4 regions of the Pantoea sp. SGAir0418 genome follow, and region 1 is predicted to be linked to each of the others. Evidence: predicted binding sites of a transcription regulator. Region 1 holds the regulator's gene; each other region holds the start of a gene.

What was found. The regulator LexA, encoded in region 1, represses DNA repair genes until DNA is damaged. The targets are predictions, from matches to a motif close to TNCTGTATGTACATACAGNA.
Region 2: metR (HTH-type transcriptional regulator MetR) is a predicted target of LexA. The motif match lies at 1,720-1,739, and genes of this name have one in related genera.
Region 3: C1N84_RS07795 (DinI-like family protein) is a predicted target of LexA. The motif match lies at 3,497-3,516, and genes of this name have one in related genera.
Region 4: C1N84_RS12135 (DNA translocase FtsK 4TM domain-containing protein) is a predicted target of LexA. The motif match lies at 1,966-1,985, and genes of this name have one in related genera.

Annotation. Positions count from the first base shown of each region.
Region 1 is NZ_CP027911.1:3,662,473-3,667,555, forward strand. It holds gene C1N84_RS17115 (CsbD family protein) at 28-240, opposite strand; gene dinF (MATE family efflux transporter DinF) at 400-1,725, opposite strand; gene lexA (transcriptional repressor LexA) at 1,854-2,468, opposite strand; gene C1N84_RS17130 (diacylglycerol kinase) at 2,574-2,942, opposite strand; gene plsB (glycerol-3-phosphate 1-O-acyltransferase PlsB) at 3,068-5,083, shown strand, end outside.
Region 2 is NZ_CP027911.1:3,801,174-3,806,256, reverse strand. It holds gene C1N84_RS17745 (carboxylate/amino acid/amine transporter) at 1-185, shown strand, start outside; gene C1N84_RS17740 (YehS family protein) at 182-664, opposite strand; gene metR (HTH-type transcriptional regulator MetR) at 755-1,687, opposite strand; gene metE (5-methyltetrahydropteroyltriglutamate--homocysteine S-methyltransferase) at 1,914-4,184, shown strand; gene C1N84_RS17725 (dienelactone hydrolase family protein) at 4,237-5,076, opposite strand.
Region 3 is NZ_CP027911.1:1,704,362-1,709,444, forward strand. It holds gene C1N84_RS07765 (S24 family peptidase) at 34-669, opposite strand; gene C1N84_RS07770 (hypothetical protein) at 811-1,200, shown strand; gene C1N84_RS07775 (hypothetical protein) at 1,181-1,510, shown strand; gene C1N84_RS07780 (hypothetical protein) at 1,593-2,102, shown strand; gene C1N84_RS07785 (acyltransferase) at 2,127-2,717, opposite strand; gene C1N84_RS07790 (hypothetical protein) at 2,937-3,203, shown strand; gene C1N84_RS07795 (DinI-like family protein) at 3,221-3,460, opposite strand; gene C1N84_RS07800 (DUF6388 family protein) at 3,798-4,121, opposite strand; gene C1N84_RS07805 (ABC transporter substrate-binding protein) at 4,195-5,083, opposite strand, start outside.
Region 4 is NZ_CP027911.1:2,610,283-2,615,365, forward strand. It holds gene C1N84_RS12135 (DNA translocase FtsK 4TM domain-containing protein) at 1-1,904, opposite strand, end outside; gene lrp (leucine-responsive transcriptional regulator Lrp) at 2,024-2,518, opposite strand; gene trxB (thioredoxin-disulfide reductase) at 3,040-4,005, shown strand; gene cydD (heme ABC transporter permease/ATP-binding protein CydD) at 4,151-5,083, shown strand, end outside.

The DNA.
Region 1 (5,083 bases):
AGGAGCATCATCCTTAAAGCGGGAGACTTACCAGCGGTAATCTTTGTTTTGACTTTCCCAGTCTTTCAATTCACGTTCAGCTTCATCTTTGGCGTAACCGTAACGTTCCTGGATTTTACCCACCAGCTGATCGCGTTTCCCTTCGATCACGGTCAAATCGTCATCGGTTAACTTGCCCCATTTCTCTTTAAACTTCCCTTTAAACTGCTTCCAGTTTCCGCTCGCTTCGTCTTTGTTCATAACAATCCTCCACGTCTTCCTGAGTGAGATGGTGTATTTCTCATGTAATACCGGAAATAACCATATAACGCGCTGCTTATCTGCGCCGTTTGAGATAATTATAGTAGCCGCTTCGGATTGTGCACAGAATTACAGATTATTCTGGCATCTGCGCTGCGCTTATGGCTGGCTGAACCAGCTGTCACGCTGCCAGTGGCGGCGCCACATCCATCCCAGCGTCAGGCCGCGCAGCGCCAGAAACACCGTGATCGCCAGCCATAAACCGTGATTCCCTAACCACGGCAGCGTCAGCAAAGTGATGCCGAAACCGGCTGCTGCCATGATCATGCTGTTACGCATTTCGCGGCCGCGCGTCGCGCCAATGAACATGCCGTCCAGCAGATAACACCAGACGCCGACCAGCGGTAAAATCACCTGCCACAGCAGAAAGCGATCGGCCATCTCACGCAGCGGCTGCAGCGAGGTAAGCAGCGCAACAATGTGCGGCCCGCTGAGCGCATAAATAAGCGCAAACAGCAGCGCAACGATACCCGCCTGGCGACAGGCGGCATGCCAGATCAGCAGCAGCCGGCTGCGATCTTTTGCCCCTACCGCTTCACCCGAGCAGGCTTCCACCGCGTAAGCAAAGCCGTCCAGCGCATAGGCAGTAAACGTCAGGAACATCAACAGCACCGCATTGACCGCAACCACATCCGGTCCGATGCGTGCACCCAGCAGGGTCAGCGAGGCGAAGCAGATCTGCAGCATGAGCGAGCGCAGCATGATGTCGCGATTAAGGCGAAATAACCGCGCCGCGTCACCGCGCCAGCTGTTTTTCAGCAGTTTGAAATCGATACCGCGCAGTTTCAGCACGCGCGCCACCATCCATAATCCCACTGCCAGCGTCACGTATTCGGCCAGCGCCGTGGCGGCGGCGGCACCGGCAACGCCCCAGTGCAGTTTCAGCACCAGCAGCAGATCGAGCAGGATGTTGACCAGGTTTCCGACAATCAGCAGAACCATCGGCGCACGCGCATACTGCACGCCCAGCAGCCAGCCGAGAATCACCAGGTTAGCCAGCGTAGCCGGTGCGCTCAGCCAGCGGATTTCAATGAAGATCTGCGCCTGCTGCTGGACTTCCGCGCTGCCGCCCATCAGCGTTGCCGCCAGGCTACTGGCAGGAGAACGCAGCAGCGCCAGCAGCAACCCGGCGGCCAGAGCGATCAGCAGCGGCTGCATCAGTGCGCGCGCCAGTGCCTGTTTATCGCCGGCCCCGAACGCCTGCGCGGTTAAACCGGTGGTGCTCATACGCAGAAACAGCAGCAGCATAAAGATGAAGCTGGTTGCCGTGGTGCCTACGGCCACGCCGCCGAGGTAGATCGGGCTATCAAGATGGCCAATCACGGCGGTATCGACCACGCCGAGCAGCGGCACGGTGATATTGGAGAGGATCATTGGCAACGCCAGTCGCCACAGCGCTTTATCAGAAGAGGAAAATAGCTGCATCAGCCCCATCCCGAGGGTTACGGTGGTCGGCCTGAGCGAGCGCCTTACGGGCCGGGAACAAAAGTATGATTAGAGCAGACTGCGGACAGCGCGCGAGCGCCGCCGCAGCGGGGGAGATCAACCGGGTTTCAGAGCCACTCGCCGTTGCGCACGATGCCTACGGCCAGCCCTTCCACGGTTAGCGACTGTTCACGGGTATCCACGACAATCGGCTGGAAATCATTGTTTTCCGGCAGCAGCTGGACAATCGCGCCCTGCTTCTTCCAGCGTTTCACCGTGACTTCATCATCGATACGCGCAACCACCACCTGGCCATTGCGCACTTCCTGTGTTTTATGCACCGCGAGCAGATCGCCGTCCATAATGCCGATATCTTTCATCGACATACCGCTGACGCGCAGCAGGAAATCGGCAGAGGGTTTGAACAGGTTGGCGTCGACCTGATAGTGGGCTTCGATATGTTCCTGCGCCAGCAGCGGTTCACCGGCGGCGACGCGACCGATCAGTGGCAGCCCTTCACTCGCCTCTTCTTCCATCAGCAGGCGAATACCGCGCGATGCACCGGAGACGATTTCAATGACACCTTTACGCGCCAGCGCTTTCAGGTGTTCTTCAGCAGCGTTAGGCGAGCGGAAGCCCAGTTGCGAAGCAATTTCAGCACGCGTTGGCGGCATGCCGGTCTGATTAATATGGTCGCGAATCAGGTCATAGACCTGTTGCTGCCTGCTGGTTAACGCTTTCATCCCGCCCCCTGGTTGTTTATACAGTCGCTGTGAGTATATACAGGTATTGGCGAAATGAAAACCGAAACAGAGGGAAAAATCAGCGGCTTGATGAATGTGGAATGTTTATCGCAAATGCGACCAAAGCAGCGCGATCCAGACAAACAGAGCCAGTAAGATAGCCAGCAGTACCGCCGCCGAGCCCATGTCTTTGGCGCGTCCTGCCAGCGGATGGCGCTCCTGACCGATGCGGTCCACCACGGCTTCGATGGCACTATTAAGGATCTCAACAATGACCACCAGCACCACCGAGCCAATCAGCAACACACGCGTGATGGCATCGACATCCAGCCAGCAGGCAATGGCAACCGCGACCAGTGCGGCAATCGCCTCCTGGCGAAAAGCGGCTTCATGCTGCCAGGCAGCGCGCAGCCCCTGCCAGGAATAACCGGCGGCTTTAATGATTCTCAGGAAACCGGTGACGTTATTTGCCATGTTGTGGAACCCTTAACTGTTTTTGACGTCAATGTCTGGGCGCGCGAGGTGGCACAGCCACAGATCTTCGCCGCACTTTCTGGTATGCTTGCCGCGCTTTGCTAACAAGAGGCTTCAAGTTGTCTATGTCAGGTTGGCGTAAACTCTATTACAAATTGTTGAATTTACCACTCTCTATTTTGGTAAAAAGTAAGGTCATTCCGACCGATCCGATCTCGGAACACGGTATCGATCCGACCCGTCCGGTGATGTATGTTTTGCCTTATGATTCAAAGGCGGACCTGCTCACGCTACGCGCACAGTGCCTGAAGCACGATCTGCCGGATCCGCTGGCACCGCTGGAGATTGACGGCACCCTGCTGCCGCGCCACGTATTTATTCACGATGGGCCACGCGTCTTCCCCTATTTCGTGGCGAACCCGGAGTCGGTCAAGCTTTTCCATGACTACCTCGATCTGCACCGCAACAATGCGGCGCTGGACGTACAGATGCTGCCGGTTTCCGTGATGTTTGGCCGTGCGCCAGGCCGTGAAATTCAGGGCGAACCGACGCCACATCTGCGTATTCTTAACGGTATACAGAAGTTCTTTGCCATCCTGTGGCACGGTCGCGACAGCTTTGTCCGCTTCTCGCCCACGGTTTCACTGCGTCAGATGGCCACCGAACACGGTACCGATCAGTCGATCGCGCAGAAGCTGGCACGTGTCGCGCGCATTCATTTTGCCCGCCAGCGGCTGGCAGCCGTCGGCCCGCGTCTGCCGGCACGCCAGGATCTGTTCAACAAGCTGCTGCAGTCCAAAGCGATTGAGAAAGCGGTTGAAGACGAAGCGCGCAGCAAGAAGATTTCGCATGAAAAAGCCCAGCAGAACGCCATCGAAATGATGGAAGAAGTGGCGGCGGATTTCTCGTACGAAGCGATCCGCGTGACTGACCGTGTGATGGGCTGGCTGTGGAGTCGGCTCTATCAGGGCATTAACGTGCACGGCGGCGAACGCGTGCGCCAGCTGGCGCAGGATGGTCACGAAATTGTTTACGTGCCCTGCCACCGCAGCCACATGGATTATCTGCTGCTGTCCTACGTGCTCTATCATCAGGGCCTGGTGCCGCCGCATATTGCTGCCGGTATCAATCTCAACTTCTGGCCAGCCGGACCGATTTTCCGTCGCCTCGGTGCCTTCTTTATTCGTCGTACCTTTAAAGGCAACAAGCTCTACTCCACGGTGTTCCGCGAGTATCTGGGCGAGCTGTTCAGCCGCGGCTATTCGGTTGAGTATTTTGTTGAGGGCGGGCGCTCACGTACTGGCCGTCTGCTCGACCCGAAAACCGGCACGCTGTCGATGACGTTACAGGCGCTGCTGCGCGGCGGCAGCCGTCCTATCACCTTTGTGCCGATCTACATCGGTTATGAGCACGTGATGGAAGTCGGCACTTATGCCAAAGAGCTGCGCGGTGCCGCGAAAGAGAAAGAGGGCTTCATGCAGATGGTGCGCGGCCTGCGCAAGCTGCGTAACCTCGGTCAGGGCTATGTGAACTTCGGTGAGCCGCTGTCGCTGGTTAACTATCTTAACAAACAGGTTCCGGAGTGGCGCGACGCGATTGACCCTATCGATCCTCAGCGTCCGGCGTGGATGACGCCGGTAGTGAACGATATCGCGGCACGTCTGATGGTACGCATCAACGAAGCCGGCGCGGCCAACGCCATGAACCTGTGCGTGACCGCGCTGCTGGCATCGCGCCAGCGTTCGCTGACGCGTGAACAGCTGACGGAACAGCTGGAGTGCTACACCCAGCTGCTGCGCAATGTGCCGTACTCACCCGAGTCAACCGTGCCGGATCTCAGCGCTGAAGCGCTGCTCGATCACGCCATGGGCATGAACAAGTTCGAGACCGAGCAGGACAGTATTGGCGAGATCATCATTCTGCCGCGCGAGCAGGCGGTGCTGATGACCTACTATCGCAACAACATCCACCATATGCTGGTGATGCCGTCGCTGATTGCCGCTATCGTGCAGCAGCATCGGGAGATCAGCGAGGCGGAACTGCTGCGCCAGGTCAGCCTGGTCTATCCGATGCTGAAGAGCGAACTGTTCCTGCGCTGGGACAGTGCCGAACTGCCAGCCCTGCTGAATGCGCTCTGCGCC
Region 2 (5,083 bases), 140 kb from region 1:
GGACGCTGGGCATTATGAACAACATGCACGTGCCGGCAGGATTACTGGTGAACCTGGCGATCTGGCAGGAGAAACCGCACTGGCCGAGCTTTATCGCCGGGGCGATAGTGATTTTTGCGTCCCTGTACGTGCATAAACGCTGGGTACTGGGACACACGGCCAAAAGCGGCAGTTCAGGCGCTTAGCTTTTTTTCGCGGGTGTCGATGGCCGCTGAATCAGCGTTAAGCCTTTCAGGAAGTTACGCAGAATCTGGTCACCGCACTCGCGATAATTTTTATGATCCGGATTACGGAAAATCGCGCCGATCTCGGCCTGTGACACCTTGAAGTTAGCCTTCAATAAAATATCCGGGATATCGGTGGTTTTCAGCGCGAAGGCGATGCGTAACTTTTTGAGAAAGATATTATTGTTCATGCGGCGCTCAACCGACGGGGCCGGCGCGTCTTCGCTTTTGCCGCGACGGTAGAAAATCAGACCGTTGAGGAAGTAGCCCATCAGCACATCCGGCAGTTTACGAAACGCCTCATCGTCATCTTTCTTCAGCCACGCCTGCACATCTTCACGCGGTACTTCACTGCCCGCCAGCGCAAAAATCTCCACCACTTTGCTGTCGCTCAAATCCAGCATATAGCGCACGCTGCGCAGCACATCGTTATTGGTCATGGTGAAACTCTCCGGTAGCGGTTAAGGCGGCGCATTATAGAGCAGGCAGGGCGGGGATAACAGCACGGGCGACATTGGCCGCCCGCGGCATCAGGACGAGACCGGCTGCAGTGAACCGGGGCGCGAGGCATCGCGCACGTAAGGCAGGTGCTCGCAGGCGTGCTGACGGGCAAAGCGCACAAAGGCCTCCAGCACCGGCTGCCGCTGCTCGCCGTCGCGCATCGCCGCATATAAACGGCTCCACAATCCGTCGCCCAGCGTGCGTGTCACCACCAGCCCCTGGTGCTCAAAGCTCTCTACCACCCAGTGCGGCAGCGCGGCAATGCCCATGCCGGCCGACACCATCTGGATCAGCAGCAGCGTATTATCCACGTTCTTCAGCGCCGGGCTGACGCCGGCTGGCTGTAAGAAGTTACGCCACACGTCCAGCCGCTGACGCTGTACCGGATAGATCATCAGCACCTCATCGGCCAAATCTTCCGGCGTGATGTGGGCCAGCTGCGCCAGGCGGTGATCCGGCGCCAGCACCAGCCGCACCTCAAAATCAAACATCGGCGCATAGAACAAACCGCTGCGCGGCAGAATATCGGACGTCAGCACCACGTCCAGTTCGCCCTGCTGCAGCGCCGGCTGCGGATCAAAGGTCACGCCGGATTTGAAGTCCATCACTACCTGCGGCCAGCTCTGACGGAAATTGTTCAGGGCCGGCGTCAGCCACTGGATGCAGCTGTGGCATTCGATAGCGATGCGCAACGTGGTCTGATGCGGCTCATGACAGGCCTGCAGCGCCTGCTGGATCTGCGGCAGAATCTGCTCCGCCAGCTGCAACAGAATCTCTCCCTGCGGCGTAAAACGGAGCGGCTGGCTCTTACGCACGAACAGCCGGAAGCCCAGCCGCTGTTCCAGGTCGCTGAACTGGTGAGACAACGCCGATTGCGTCTGATGAAGCTGGGCGGCGGCGGCAGCCAGCGAGCCGGTGTGCCGTAACGCCTGCAGCGTCCGCAGGTGTTTGAGTTCGATCATGAGAGTCCTTCACATCGAGATTGAACAAATTGCGCTTGAGACACATACAGTACCCGCAGATTATAGCGGTGTAAACATCTGGACGGCTAAACATCTCAGTCAGACGCGACGGCCACTTTACCTTTGTCCAGCTAACACGCTCAGCGCACGGCAGGATTGCCCGCTGGATGAACGTAAATCGGTTGCTGCGACTGTCGCACAGCGAACAACTTCTGGAGAATCTCACATGACCATTCTGAACCATACTCTCGGTTTCCCTCGCGTCGGGCTGCGCCGCGAACTGAAAAAAGCGCAGGAAAGCTACTGGGCCGGGAACAGCTCACAGGACGAACTGCTGGCGGTGGGTCGTGAACTGCGCGCCCGTCACTGGCAGCAGCAGAAAGACGCCGGTGTTGATCTGCTGCCGGTCGGCGATTTTGCCTGGTACGATCACGTGCTGACCACCAGCCTGCTGCTCGGTAACGTACCGGCACGGCACCAGAATAAAGACGGCTCGATTGACCTCGACACCCTGTTCCGCATCGGCCGCGGTCGGGCGCCCAGCGGCGAGCCCGCAGCAGCGGCAGAGATGACCAAATGGTTTAACACCAACTATCACTATATCGTGCCGGAATTTATTCAGGGTCAGCAGTTCCGTCTCAGCTGGACGCAGCTGCTGGACGAGGTGGATGAAGCGCTGGCGCTCGGCCACACCATCAAACCGGTGCTGCTGGGGCCGGTGACCTATTTATGGCTGGGTAAGGTGAAAGGTGACGCCTTTGACCGCCTGTCGCTGCTGCAGGCCATTCTGCCGGTGTACCGTCAGGTGCTGGCAGAACTGCGTCAGCGCGGCATCGAATGGGTGCAGATTGATGAGCCGGCGCTGGCGCTGGAACTGCCGCAGGCGTGGCGCGAGGCGTTTAAACCGGCGTACGACGCGCTACAGGGCGAAGTGAAACTGCTGCTGACCACCTACTTTGACAGCATTGGTCAGAATCTTGATGTCATCAAAACGCTGCCGGTGCAGGGCCTGCATGTTGATCTGGTGCACGGCAAAGACGATCTCCAGCAGCTCAACCAGCAGATCCCGGCGGACTGGCTGTTGTCGCTGGGGGTGATCAATGGCCGTAACGTCTGGCGCGCCGATCTCACCCGCTGGTATGAGCGCCTGCAGCCACTGCTTGGCCAGCGTCAGCAGCTGTGGATTGGATCTTCCTGTTCACTACTGCACAGCCCCATTGACCTGAGCGTGGAAAACCGCCTCGACGACGAGGTAAAAAGCTGGTTCGCCTTTGCGTTACAGAAGTGTACGGAGCTGTCGCTGCTGAGTCAGGCACTGAACCAGCACGATGCCGCTGCGCTGCACGCCTGGAGCGCGCCGATTCGCGCCCGGGCAAACTCTGCTCGCGTGCACAACCCCGCCGTGGCGCAGCGTCTGGCGCAAATCCAGGCCAGAGACACTGAGCGCAACAGCAGCTACACCGTGCGTGCTCAGGCGCAGCGTCAGCGCTTTAACCTGCCGGCGTGGCCCACCACCACCATCGGTTCTTTCCCGCAGACGACCGAGATTCGCGGCCTGCGCCTCGACTTCAAAAAAGGCAACATTGACGGCGGCCACTACCGCACCGGTATCGCGGAACACATCCGACAGGCGATTGCGGAGCAGGAGCGTCTGGGGCTCGACGTGCTGGTGCATGGCGAAGCCGAGCGTAACGACATGGTGGAGTACTTCGGCGAAAACCTCGACGGCTTTGTTTTCACGCAGAACGGCTGGGTACAGAGCTACGGCTCGCGCTGTGTTAAGCCGCCGGTGATCATCGGGGACGTCAGCCGCCCGCAGCCGATTACCGTCGAGTGGGCAAAGTATGCGCAGTCGCTGACCGACAAACCGGTGAAGGGCATGCTGACCGGACCGGTCACCATCCTGTGCTGGTCGTTCCCGCGGGAAGACGTGACGCGCGAAACCATCGCAAAACAGATTGCGCTGGCGCTGCGCGACGAAGTGCAGGACCTGGAAAAAGCCGGTATCGGCATCATTCAGATTGACGAACCGGCGCTGCGTGAAGGCTTGCCGCTGCATCAGTCTGACTGGGCAGCCTACCTGCGCTGGGCGGTGGACGCGTTCCGCCTCAACGCTGCGGTGGCGCAGGACGAGACGCAGATTCACACCCACATGTGTTATTGCGAGTTCAACGACATCATGGATTCGATTGCCGCGCTGGACGCCGACGTCATCACTATCGAAACCTCACGTTCTGATATGGATCTGCTGGATGCGTTTAAAGCGTTTGAGTATCCGAACGAAATCGGGCCGGGCGTGTATGACATCCACTCACCCAACGTACCGAGCGTGGAATGGATGGAAGATCTGCTGCGCAAAGCGGCGCAGAGTATTCCGCAGCAGCGTCTGTGGGTGAACCCGGACTGCGGCCTGAAAACGCGTGGCTGGAGTGAAACGCGTCAGGCGCTGGCCAACATGGTGAAAGCGGCGCAGAAGCTGCGCGCCGAAACCGTTTGATGGCAGGATAATACGTTGTGTTGTTGAGTTGGGGCGCGCTGGCGCCCCTTTTTTATTCTGCGTTCGGCGCGACGCCATACTGCTTAAACCACGCCAGCATGCGCTGCCAGCCATCCTGTGCGGAATCGGCGTGGTAGCTCGGACGATAGTCGGCGTTGAAGGCGTGACCAGCTTCCGGATACACCACAATCTCGGCTTTGGCATTGGCCGCGTGCAGGGCCTGGCGCATCTTATCGATACTCTCCAGTGGAATGCTTTCATCCTGGCCACCGTACAGTCCCAGCACCGGTGCATTCAAATCCACTGCAATATCAATAGGATGTTTCTGCTGCTTCAGCGTTTTCTCGCCCTCCAGGCGACCGTACCAGGCGGCGGCGGCGCGCACCTGCGGATTATGAGCGGCAAACAACCAGCTGATGCGACCGCCCCAGCAGAAACCGGTGATCGCCAGACGACGGATATCGCCGCCGTGACGCGCCGCCCAGTTGGCCAAGTGGTCGAGATCCGACAGTACCTGCGAATCCGGCACTTTGCTCACCAGCTCTTTGAACAGGGTAGGGATATCGTTGTAATCGTTGGGATCGCCTTCGCGGAAATAGAGCTCCGGCGCCACGGCGAGATAGCCTTCCAGTGCCAGACGGCGGCACAGATCGCGGATGTGCTCGTGCACGCCGAAAATTTCCTGCACCACCAGCACGACCGGCAGCGTGCCGCTAAACTGTTGCGGACGAGCATAATAAGCCGGCAGGTTCTCACCCTGGCTCGGCACGGACGTCTCGCCCGCGTGAATGGCATCGCTGGCGGTAATGATGGTGCTGGCTGCGGTGGGCTGCACCGCTGGCGCAAAGCCGTCGGTGGCGGATTTTTGTGCCATATTGTCTTCGGTTTTCATGGTTCTC
Region 3 (5,083 bases), 2.0 Mb from region 1:
TTTGACCCGCCGCGTGGCGGGTTTTTTGCTGCTTCAGCGGCTGCCGCGCCGCCGCATTTCCACCAGCGTGCCAATCAGTTCCAGCGTACTTTTCTGACTCTGCTGCACGGGAAAATCTTCGTTCAGCGGCCGTAACGAGAAAATTTGCTCGTCGTGCATCCGAATAATTCGCACCATCGCGACGTCGTCAACCCGCGCCAGCACCACATCGCCCGGCTGGGGCACGCGTTGCGGATCAAAAATCAACCGGTCGCCGGCGCGATACGCCGGGTTCATGGCGTCATCTTCCAGCGTTACCGCCAGCGCACCGTCGCTCAGCGCTTCGTCACTGTAAAGAAAGCGAACAGCCTGCTGCTGCCACTGCAGTCGCTGCTCATTCAGCCAGTCCGCGGCCTGCACCAGCGTGACCAGCGGCACGGCAGTGAGAGCGGGGGAAGCGTGCGTACTTGCAAACGGCTGGCCGTCGCCATCAATAATCCACGCCGCGCTACACTGCAGCAACTCCGCCAGCCGCAGCAGATGCTCACCACGCGGCACCGTCTCTTCTTTCTCCCACTGCGAAACCGCAACGTGTGACACGCCAATGCCATTGGCCAGTGCCTGCTGCGTTAATTTCAGTGCCTTACGGCGCTGGCGAATGCGCTCACCACCAGATTCTTTTTTCATCATCTTGACAACTCCTCCAGGCTTGACTTAAGTATACTTAAAATCATTATTTAAAGTAAACTTAAATATGCCGCTGGCCGTGATACTGGCGAGGGAGGTCAGCGGGGTGTCCGGCTAACCCTCGCCAGGTGAGAGAGGTAGGGCATGGAGAGTAGTTTGGTCACCAGCGTAGGCGCACTGCTGCTTGGCGGTGGCGCGGCAGCGGTGTTCTGGAAACCCCTGATGGCGGGGATCGCGTCAATCGTCACCAGCAATCGCGCGGGCGGCGAGATCATCACCAGCTACAAAGAGCAGGTGCTGCTTCTCAAGGAGAGCCATGCGCTGATGCGCCAGGAAAACGATGAACTGCGTATCCGTCACGACAAAAACCTGCGGCGTATCTCATCGCTGGAGACCGATCTGCGTTTGATCAAGAACGCACTCGGTATCCTGCTGGCGACCACCGAAGCCGAGCACAGCGATAAGTTTCGCAGCCAGATTAATCAATTGATCACCACTCTGGAGGAGAACCGCGATGGTGCAGATAAACAGTGAACTGCTGGTGCGAAGCCACCGCCGTCATCTGATGCTGGGTGGCCTGCTGATGCTGTTATCGCTGCTGTGTGTGGCGATGACCATTCTGTTTCTTTACGTCAATAACGACGCCAACCGGCGCGTGGAGGAGATTCGCCAGCAGTACCGGGCGATCTCCGATCGACGCGAAGCAAAGGTCGCCGAACTGACCAGCCAGCTGGTTGAGCTGCAGAAAAAGCTGGATGCCCAGCCGCCGCGCAGCGCCAGCCATACCACAACGCCCTCCACGCCGCCGGCCGGGCAGCAAACCGCGCCACAGCCGCGGCGCTAAGGAGGACCTGATGCGAATTACCGAGCGGATCGCAGTCCGTTTGCAGCAACTGCGGTCTTTATTTAGCAATAAGGAGAAAATTATGAGCGATCAAACTGTCATCAACCCAACCAGCGCTGCGGCGCAACAGGAATTGTCACCGCTGGAGAGTTTTGCCAACGAAACGGCCAGCGCGCCGGCTGCCGCTAACAGCGCAGCTGATAGCGTTGCCCAGCCAGCAACGCCGCCGGCAGCCGCAACGCCAGCTGCGCAACCGGCAGCGCCCGCCAGCGCTGAGCAACCGTTTCATGCGGATGCTCCGGTCGATCTCGATCAGCAGCTGGCAACGCAGGATACGCTGGCGAACGGCTCGGCCAGCGCAGGCGCCTCAGCGGCCGCCACGCCTGGTGTGCGCAACGCGCAGGCCGCCGCACCGGTTGCTGTCCCCGACGCGCCGGCTGCTGCGACCGCCGCCAGCGATGCGGTGGCGCAGGATATCAGCGCCGGGGTGAAGGACTTTGTCCAGGCCTTCAGCTTTGTTGAACAGGGCGTGCTGAAGCTGGGCAGCGCCGCGAAGGATGAACTTATTGCGCTGGCGAAGAAGTATCTGTAATTCAGGCGGGCAGGGATGCCCTCATCACCCGTTCGGTCGCGAGATCTGCTTTTCCAGTTCCAGCGGGTTTCGCTGCCGGCTATTAATCTTTTTAGCGGGCGAGCCGAAGTAGATCGACCACGCTTCGGTATCGCGCGTTATCAGTGAATTGGCGCCTACTGCGGTTCCCTCTGCCAGCGTAAGGCCCGGCATAATAATGGATTGCGAACCGACGATGACATGCCGGCCCAGCACCACTTTCCCCGAGGTGACGCCGGTCAGGTGGGCAGGCACGGTGGGATTGGTCATGAATTCCCCACTATAGTCATCACTTTTCGAGTAGATTTTTACGCCCTGCGAAAGCCCCGAGAAATCCGCCATTTCCACACCGGCACCCGCCAGTACGGCGCAGTAACCGCCAATATGAATGTAGGAGCCAAGCGTCAGATACCCATCGCCGGCAGCCACGAGGGTCGAGAATCCGTCGATGCGCACGTGATCGCCAAGGGTGATATTGTGCAGGCCAATAATGGTGCAGTTTTTTGCCACCATGACCTGCCTGCCGACGTGTTTAAAGCCGAAACTGTTCAGCTCATGTTCGGTGTAATAACCAGGATTGAAAGGTTCTGTCGACACAGTGCATTCTCCGGATGATCGGGGCTGGGGTGCCATTATAGGTGCGAAGGCAACAGTCTGTAGCGGAAGAAAAGCGCTAAATCTGACGTCAATTCATCGCAATCAGCCACGAATGGAGACTAAGTTAAGATAATTCTGCAGGCGGCTTCGCTATTATCTGCTAACTTTAATTGCTCAGGCGTTATTTTAACTGGCTTTATCAGCAAAAAGGAAAATAGCATGAGTGATACAGAGGCAATCAAAACCAAAACTGACTACCTGCGTGATGTCACCTCACAGCTAAAAGAGATGCGTCACTATGCGCAGACCAACACTGAGACGCTTTCCAGCCACTGGCTGGCCTTTGATGCCGGGGAGTATAAGGATAAAGAGTACGCCACGCGTTTTGATACGCTGATCAACAAGCAGGGACAGCTGCTGGATGATATCGATCAGGCGATTCAGGATCTGGAAATCGCCATCAATCACAGCGAGCAGGAAAGCTAAGCGCGGCTGCTGGTGGCCTAATCGGCCACCAGCCACATCTCGGCTTCATCGAACATCTCTTCAACAATACGCGCAATCGTCGCCTTATCGTTTTTACTCATATCGGTTTCGATGGCGTTACGCTCCATCGGCTTAACCCGCACCTCCAGATCCGGAAAGACGCGCTGTACGCGCTTCTCCAGCTCCTGCAAAATCATTTCGCGCGCGCCCGGTAATCCGGCTACGTTGCGCTTGTCGTAAATCAGCTCCACAAACATCAGGGCATTCCAGTAATCAAAGTGGGAGCGTCATATTACTGTAAATAAAACCAGTGACAAGCGGCAGGGCGGCAATTATTTTCATACGGGTGAAACAGCGCGGCGTAAAGATGCAACGACAGGGGAACAAAGCGGGCAAAAGCAGAGGGTGCACGCAAAAAATCGAACCTCTGGAGGTGGAAATCCAGCAACACCTCCAGAGGCGGTGCAATAGCACCTTTCGTTCAAGGACAATCGACGACAGTCGTCGTGATTATTAAGTTATACAACTTTTTCCATCTTGTACAACTTTTTCCCCGGAAATTTCTCTCCGATCGCCTTTTTATCAGTGCATCGCTTATAACTCGTTCTTAATACAGAACTCTTCCCACGTCATACCTAACGCTTCCGCGTGAGATTTCAGATAGGTTTCAATCGCTTGTGCAGCAACTGCTTTATCCGGTTCCGCCAGCTGGATGGAGAACAGCATGCCGTCGAGCTTCTTCTGACGCAGAAACGCGGCATAAATGCGCTCGGCGTGCCACGCGCGCAGTTCACGCAGGGACATATTGGCGGCGCGCGCATCACTCTCACTCAGTTCATCCAGCGCGGACTGAAAATCAGGGTGGGCGGTGAAAAACAGGCTGCGGGCCAGGGCGTAATACTCTTCAGGGGTTTTCATTCGGGGGTTCCTGCCGGTCAAATTGCGCGTTAGTGTAACCCGCACACGGCGACTTGTCAGGAACCCCGAATGTTTACTGCTGTGCGGCTTGCAGGCGCGTCACGTCCTGCTGATTTTTTTCCAGCGTTTGGCCCACCGTCAGCTTGCCCTGCAGCAGCGCCGCCAGATTCTGCCCGACGGCGTTACCCATCTGATCAAAGCCAGCAATACTGACGTACTGCACACCGGTGTAAGGTACGGTGTTCAATGTCGGTTGATCGACGGTGGCGGATTCAATCGCGCTGCGCACCTGAGCGGCGTAAGGCGCCAGGCGCTGGTAGTTTGGCTGCTGGTAGGTGGAGTTGCGGCTGCCGGGTGGCACCGCTCCCCAGCCGACGGTATCCGCGACCTGCTGAATATACTGCCGCGAGGTCGCCCAGCTGATGAAGTCGACGGCGGCGGCGCGCTGCGGTGAGTTGGCCGGTACCGCCAGCGCCCACGACCACAGCCAGTGCGAGCCGTTGCGCGTAATGCCGCCCGGCGCCGGGGCAAACGCCAGCTTGTCCGCCACCAGCGAGATCTGCGGGTTAATCAGCAGCCCGGCGGCGACGGTACTGTCGATCCACATCGCGCATTTTCCCTGTGCGGTAAGACGCAGGATCTGGCCAAAGCTATTGCTGGCCGTATCCGGCGGACCGTCCTGTTTCACCATCGCCAGATAATCGGTCAACACCTCACGCCACTCTGGCGAATTCAGCGTCGGCTGCCAGCGATCGTCAAACCACTGCGCACCATAGGCGTTGGCCATGGTGGTGAGCAGGGCCACGTTATCGCCCCAGCCGGGCTGGCCGCGCAGGCACAGGCCATAGATACCGTGCTGAGGATCGGTGAGTTTCGCCGCGAAATTTTTGATGTCGGTCCAGTCGGGATCGTCCGGCATGGTCAGCCCTTTCGCCGCAAACAGATCTTTGCGGTAATAGGTC
Region 4 (5,083 bases), 1.1 Mb from region 1:
AGGAAGGGGTGGAACAGGCTGTCCTGCGCAGGGGCGACAGGCTTCGGCGTTTCAGCCGGCGCGGCGTAAACCTCGTCGTCTGGCGTTGACCACGGGCTGGTTTCCTCACTCAGCGATGCGGGTACCGCCGGCTCAGGTGCCGCTGGCTGCTGCCACTGGGCCGGGGCGTCCGGCTCTGGCGTGGCGGCAATGGTAAACAGCGGTTCGCTCGGCGTGTCATCAACCAGATCTTTCATCGGAGAGAAATCAAACGCGGCTGAGGTATCCAGATTAAATACCGGCGCGCTCTCCTGCTCAGGCTGGCTGTAACGCTGTTGCTGCTGCTGAGCAAACTGCTGCGCCAGCTGGGCCTGCTGCAGCGCCTCTTCATCTTCTTCCTCTGCCGGCTGCTGCTGCCAGCTGTCGCCGTACCGCTGCTGCTGCTGCGAATGGAACGCTTCGCGCAACTGGGCTTCCTGCAGCGCAGCATTATCATCATCGTGCGGCTGTGGCACTTGCCAGCTGGCGCTGATTTCCGGCTGCTGCTGGTCGGCCTCTTCACGTGCCTTCTCTTCTGCCATGCGTTGCGATGGCAGTTTGATACCGTATGAGGCCAGCTCACGCCGGGTTGGCAGCTTAACCTTGTTAGGACGCGGCAGTTCCGGACCAATACCCTGTTTCACCTGCGGATTGTAATCGCGCTCCGGCACCACATCAAAGGCTGGCGTGTAAGCCGCAGAGCGGGCAGCAGCGGCGGCCGTCGCTGAACCGAGTGCGGCAGCGGCTGCCGTATTCAGCGGTGTGGCGGCCTGATCGGCACTCTGCCAGTTACCCATGCGCGGGCCATCGTCTTCTTCAGCGAGCGAGAAGGCGTCGGCGGCCGGTGAAGCAGGCACTTCGAAGCGGTATAACGGAGGAGCCGCTGTCGCGGGCTCTGCTGGCGGAATAGCTGGCGCCGCAGGCGCGCTGGCAACAGATATCGATGCCGGAGCAGCCGCAGCCAGCTGTGACGGCGCAGGTTGTGGAGCTACGTTTACCGCCGGTGCGGATGGCTCAGGTGCCGCGACGGACGGCACCTGACGTGCGGCGTCACTGGTGGCGGCCAGCGCAGCCGCGGTAGCCGCACTGGCTTTCGCCAGCAGGGGATCGTCGCTGGCGACTTCAGCCACAGGTTCCGCTACCTGTCGGGGCTTAGCCAGCAGTACGTCATCTTCGTCGTCCTGAGCCGGCGCAGCGCGCAGTGGCGGAACCGCGTCGTCGGGGTGCGCCTCGTCGTAGTCGTCTTCTTCCTGCCAGGGTTCATCATGGCGCGAGCGGTTGCTGGCAAAGGTCAGCACGCCCATCACCACGCTGCCGATCTTCTCGGCAATCGCCAGCCAGGACCAGCCGGTATAAAGCGTGATACCCGCCGCCCAGACGCACAGCAGCGTCAGCGTGCCACCGGCACCGCTGAACCACGGCGCCATCGCATTGCTCACCAGGCTGCCAATTACGCCGCCAGAGGCAAAATACCAGATATCGTCCACGTTCAGCGCAGCCAGTCCGCAGGTAGTCACTACCAGCGCCAGCACGCCAATCAGCCGCAGGCCCACCGCAAAATAGTCGATGTAATCCTGACGATCGCGCTGACGGAAGGTAATCCAGCACAGACCAATAATCACTGGCGGAATGGCGTAGGCCATCACACCAAAAATAAACAGCAGGGTATCGGCCAGCCATGCGCCCACGCTGCCGCCCAGATTGTGGATCGGCTCGTGCCAGGCGGTTTGTGACCAGCTGGGATCGGAGGGATTAAAGCTAACCAGCGACACCATCAGATAGATGGCAAACAAGGCCACCAGGATGAGCAACGCTTCCAGCAGCCGACGTCCGCTGCTCAGTGGTTGTAATGAAACGTCTTTATCTTCTGTATATTCCTGGCTCAAGAGAACTCTCCAGGTGCCTGTAAATTAAGAAGGCAACAGCGCCAGGCTTGCCTGACGCTGGTCCTGTATGAATTCACAGGAGTGTACCGAAATCCTGCAAGCTTTGCACCTGCCCTGCGTTACCGGGTCTTAATCACCAGACGATTGCTCTGTTTGACCTCTTCCATCACCACATAGGTACGGGTGTCGTTGACGCCCGGCAGGCGCAGCAAGGTCTCACCCAGCAGTTTACGGTAGGCGGACATATCCGGCACGCGGGTTTTCAACAGGTAGTCAAAGTCACCGGAAACGAGGTGACATTCTTGAGTTTCCTCAAGTTTTTGTACGGCGGCGTTAAATTGTTCAAACACATCCGGCGCGCCGCGATTCAGAGTAATCTCAACGAATACCAGCAGTGAAGCATCGAGATAGTGCGGGTTCAGCTGCGCGGTGTAGCCCAGAATGAAACCCTGACGTTCCAGGCGACGTACGCGTTCAAGACAAGGTGTTGGCGAGAGGCCGACACGTTTTGAAAGCTCAACGTTGGAAATACGACCGTCTTTCTGCAGTTCATTCAGAATATTTCTGTCGATCCGATCCAGATCTTTTCCGGGGCGTTTCTTGTTGTCTACCATTATTATTGTCTCTCTTAATTCCTTCCCTTTACCTGCCAAACCCTGAAAACGTTCAATGTTCAGGGCCTTACTGAAGTGAAGTCTTTAAGCCTGTGCAGTAACGCGACCATCCGTATGACGCATGCTGTCTGTCCACATCATGCGTCATTACCAATGTCAGGCTGAGTTTATTTGGCGAAATTGCGCAAAACAGAGCTGAAATTCTGTTTCGAACCGCTAAATTTTCTCTGCTTCTGACAATGTTTTCGCAAAAGCGCAGGCGATTGTCAAAGTAAAACATCCAAATTCAGTACAAGATGCCAGACAGCGTACTGGGTTGCTGTTTTTAAATGAGAATTTTTATACAGCTGCACCACAAATTGCCGAGCAATGCCCCCTTTTGGCGCAGCGCGCGTGCAGAATTGCCATTCATCGTCTACGCCGCTTGCAGTGATTGTTAACAAAATTGCTGAAACCTTTTTTTGCGACAGTAATTTCCCTACAATCGAAAACTATGTTGTCAGACACACACTGAGGAACGCATGAGTACGGCCAAACACAGTAAGCTGCTCATTCTGGGCTCCGGCCCTGCCGGTTACACCGCAGCGGTTTATGCCGCCCGCGCTAACCTGAACCCGGTATTGATTACCGGACTGGAAAAAGGCGGCCAGCTCACCACCACGACTGAAGTCGAAAACTGGCCGGGCGACCCGCACGATCTGACCGGCCCTGCGCTGATGGAACGCATGCAGGAGCATGCTGAGAAGTTCAACACCGAAATCATCTTTGACCATATTCACACGGTTGATTTGCAGAACCGTCCGTTCCGCCTGACCGGCGACAGCGGCGAATACACGGCGGATGCGCTGATCATCGCGACCGGTGCCTCAGCGCGCTACCTTGGCCTGCCGTCAGAAGAGGCATTCAAAGGCAAAGGGGTATCGGCCTGCGCCACCTGTGATGGTTTCTTCTATCGCAACCAAAAAGTCGCGGTTATTGGCGGCGGTAACACGGCCGTTGAAGAGGCGCTCTATCTGGCGAACATCGCTTCTGAAGTGCACCTGATTCACCGTCGTGACAGCTTCCGCGCTGAGAAAATCCTGATTGACCGCCTGATGGAGAAAGTGCGTAACGGCAACATCGTGCTGCACACTGACCGCGCGCTGGACGAGGTGGTAGGCGATCAGATGGGCGTCACCGGGTTGAAACTTTCGTCAACCAAAGGTGAAGCTCCGCTCTCGCTGGAAGTGGCGGGCCTGTTTGTCGCCATCGGTCATAGTCCGAACACGGCGATTTTCGATGGCCAGCTGGATCTGGAAAACGGCTATATCAAAGTGCAGTCCGGCCTGCAGGGCAATGCGACGCAGACCAGCGTGCCGGGCGTGTTCGCTGCCGGTGACGTAATGGACCACATCTATCGTCAGGCCATTACCTCTGCCGGTACCGGCTGTATGGCCGCGCTGGATGCGGAACGTTATTTGGATGGTCTGGTTAAAAACGATAAGTAAGTTGTTAATTATCTGATCATAATTGCACTGAGGCGGCCACTTTTGGTCGCCTTTTTTATCGCCTGCGTGCTACAGTTCTGCCACCCGTCTGTCCGGCATTTAGCGTCGGATTTTGCCTCTCGTTACGGTGATCAAACAGCTTCGCATGAACAAATCACGGCAACACGAACTGCTGCGCTGGTTACGCCAGCAACGTCATCATGGCGCACGCAGCCTGCGACTGGCCTCGCTGGCAGGTTTTGCTGCGGCGTTAATTCTCATCGCCCAGGCCTGGCTACTGGCCTCCCTGCTGCAAAAACTGCTGGTGGAACAGCAACCCCGCGCTGAACTGGTGAGTGATTTCCTGTTACTACTGCTGTGCTTCGCACTGCGCGCCGCGCTGCACTATGGTCGTGAGATGGCCGGTTTCAGGGCTGGCGTGGCGATTCGCCGTGCACTGCGGCAACAGGTGCTGGACCGGCTGAACGCGCTCGGTCCGGCCTGGATTCAGGGCAAACCGGCCGGGAGCTGGGCAACGCTGCTGCTGGAACAGATTGAAGAGATGCAGGAGTATTACGCGCGCTATCTGCCGCAGATGTCGCTGGCGGTGTTTGTGCCCTGCGCCATCCTGATCGCCATTTTCCCTATAAACTGGGCTGCCGGACTGATTCTGCTGGCGACCGCGCCGCTGATTCCGCTGTTTATGGCGCTGGTCGGCATGGGTGCGGCCGATGCCAACCGGCGTAATTTTCTTGCGCTGGCGCGTCTGAGCGGCGATTTCTATGACCGTCTGCGCGGACGCGAAACGCTGCGCCTGTTTCACCGCGCGGACGCTGAGCAGCAGGCGATTGCCGCCAGTACTCAGGATTTTCGTCAGCGCACCATGGAAGTGCTGCGCCTCGCCTTTCTCTCCTCTGCGGTGCTGGAGTTTTTCGCCTCGCTGGCGATTGCCGTGGTCGCGGTCTATTTCGGCTTCTCGTACCTGGGTGAACTCAATTTTGGCCACTACGGCACCGGCGTGACGCTGTTTGCCGGTTTCCTCGCGCTGATTCTTGCCCCCGAATTTTTCCAGCCGCTGCGCGATCATGGCACCTTTTAC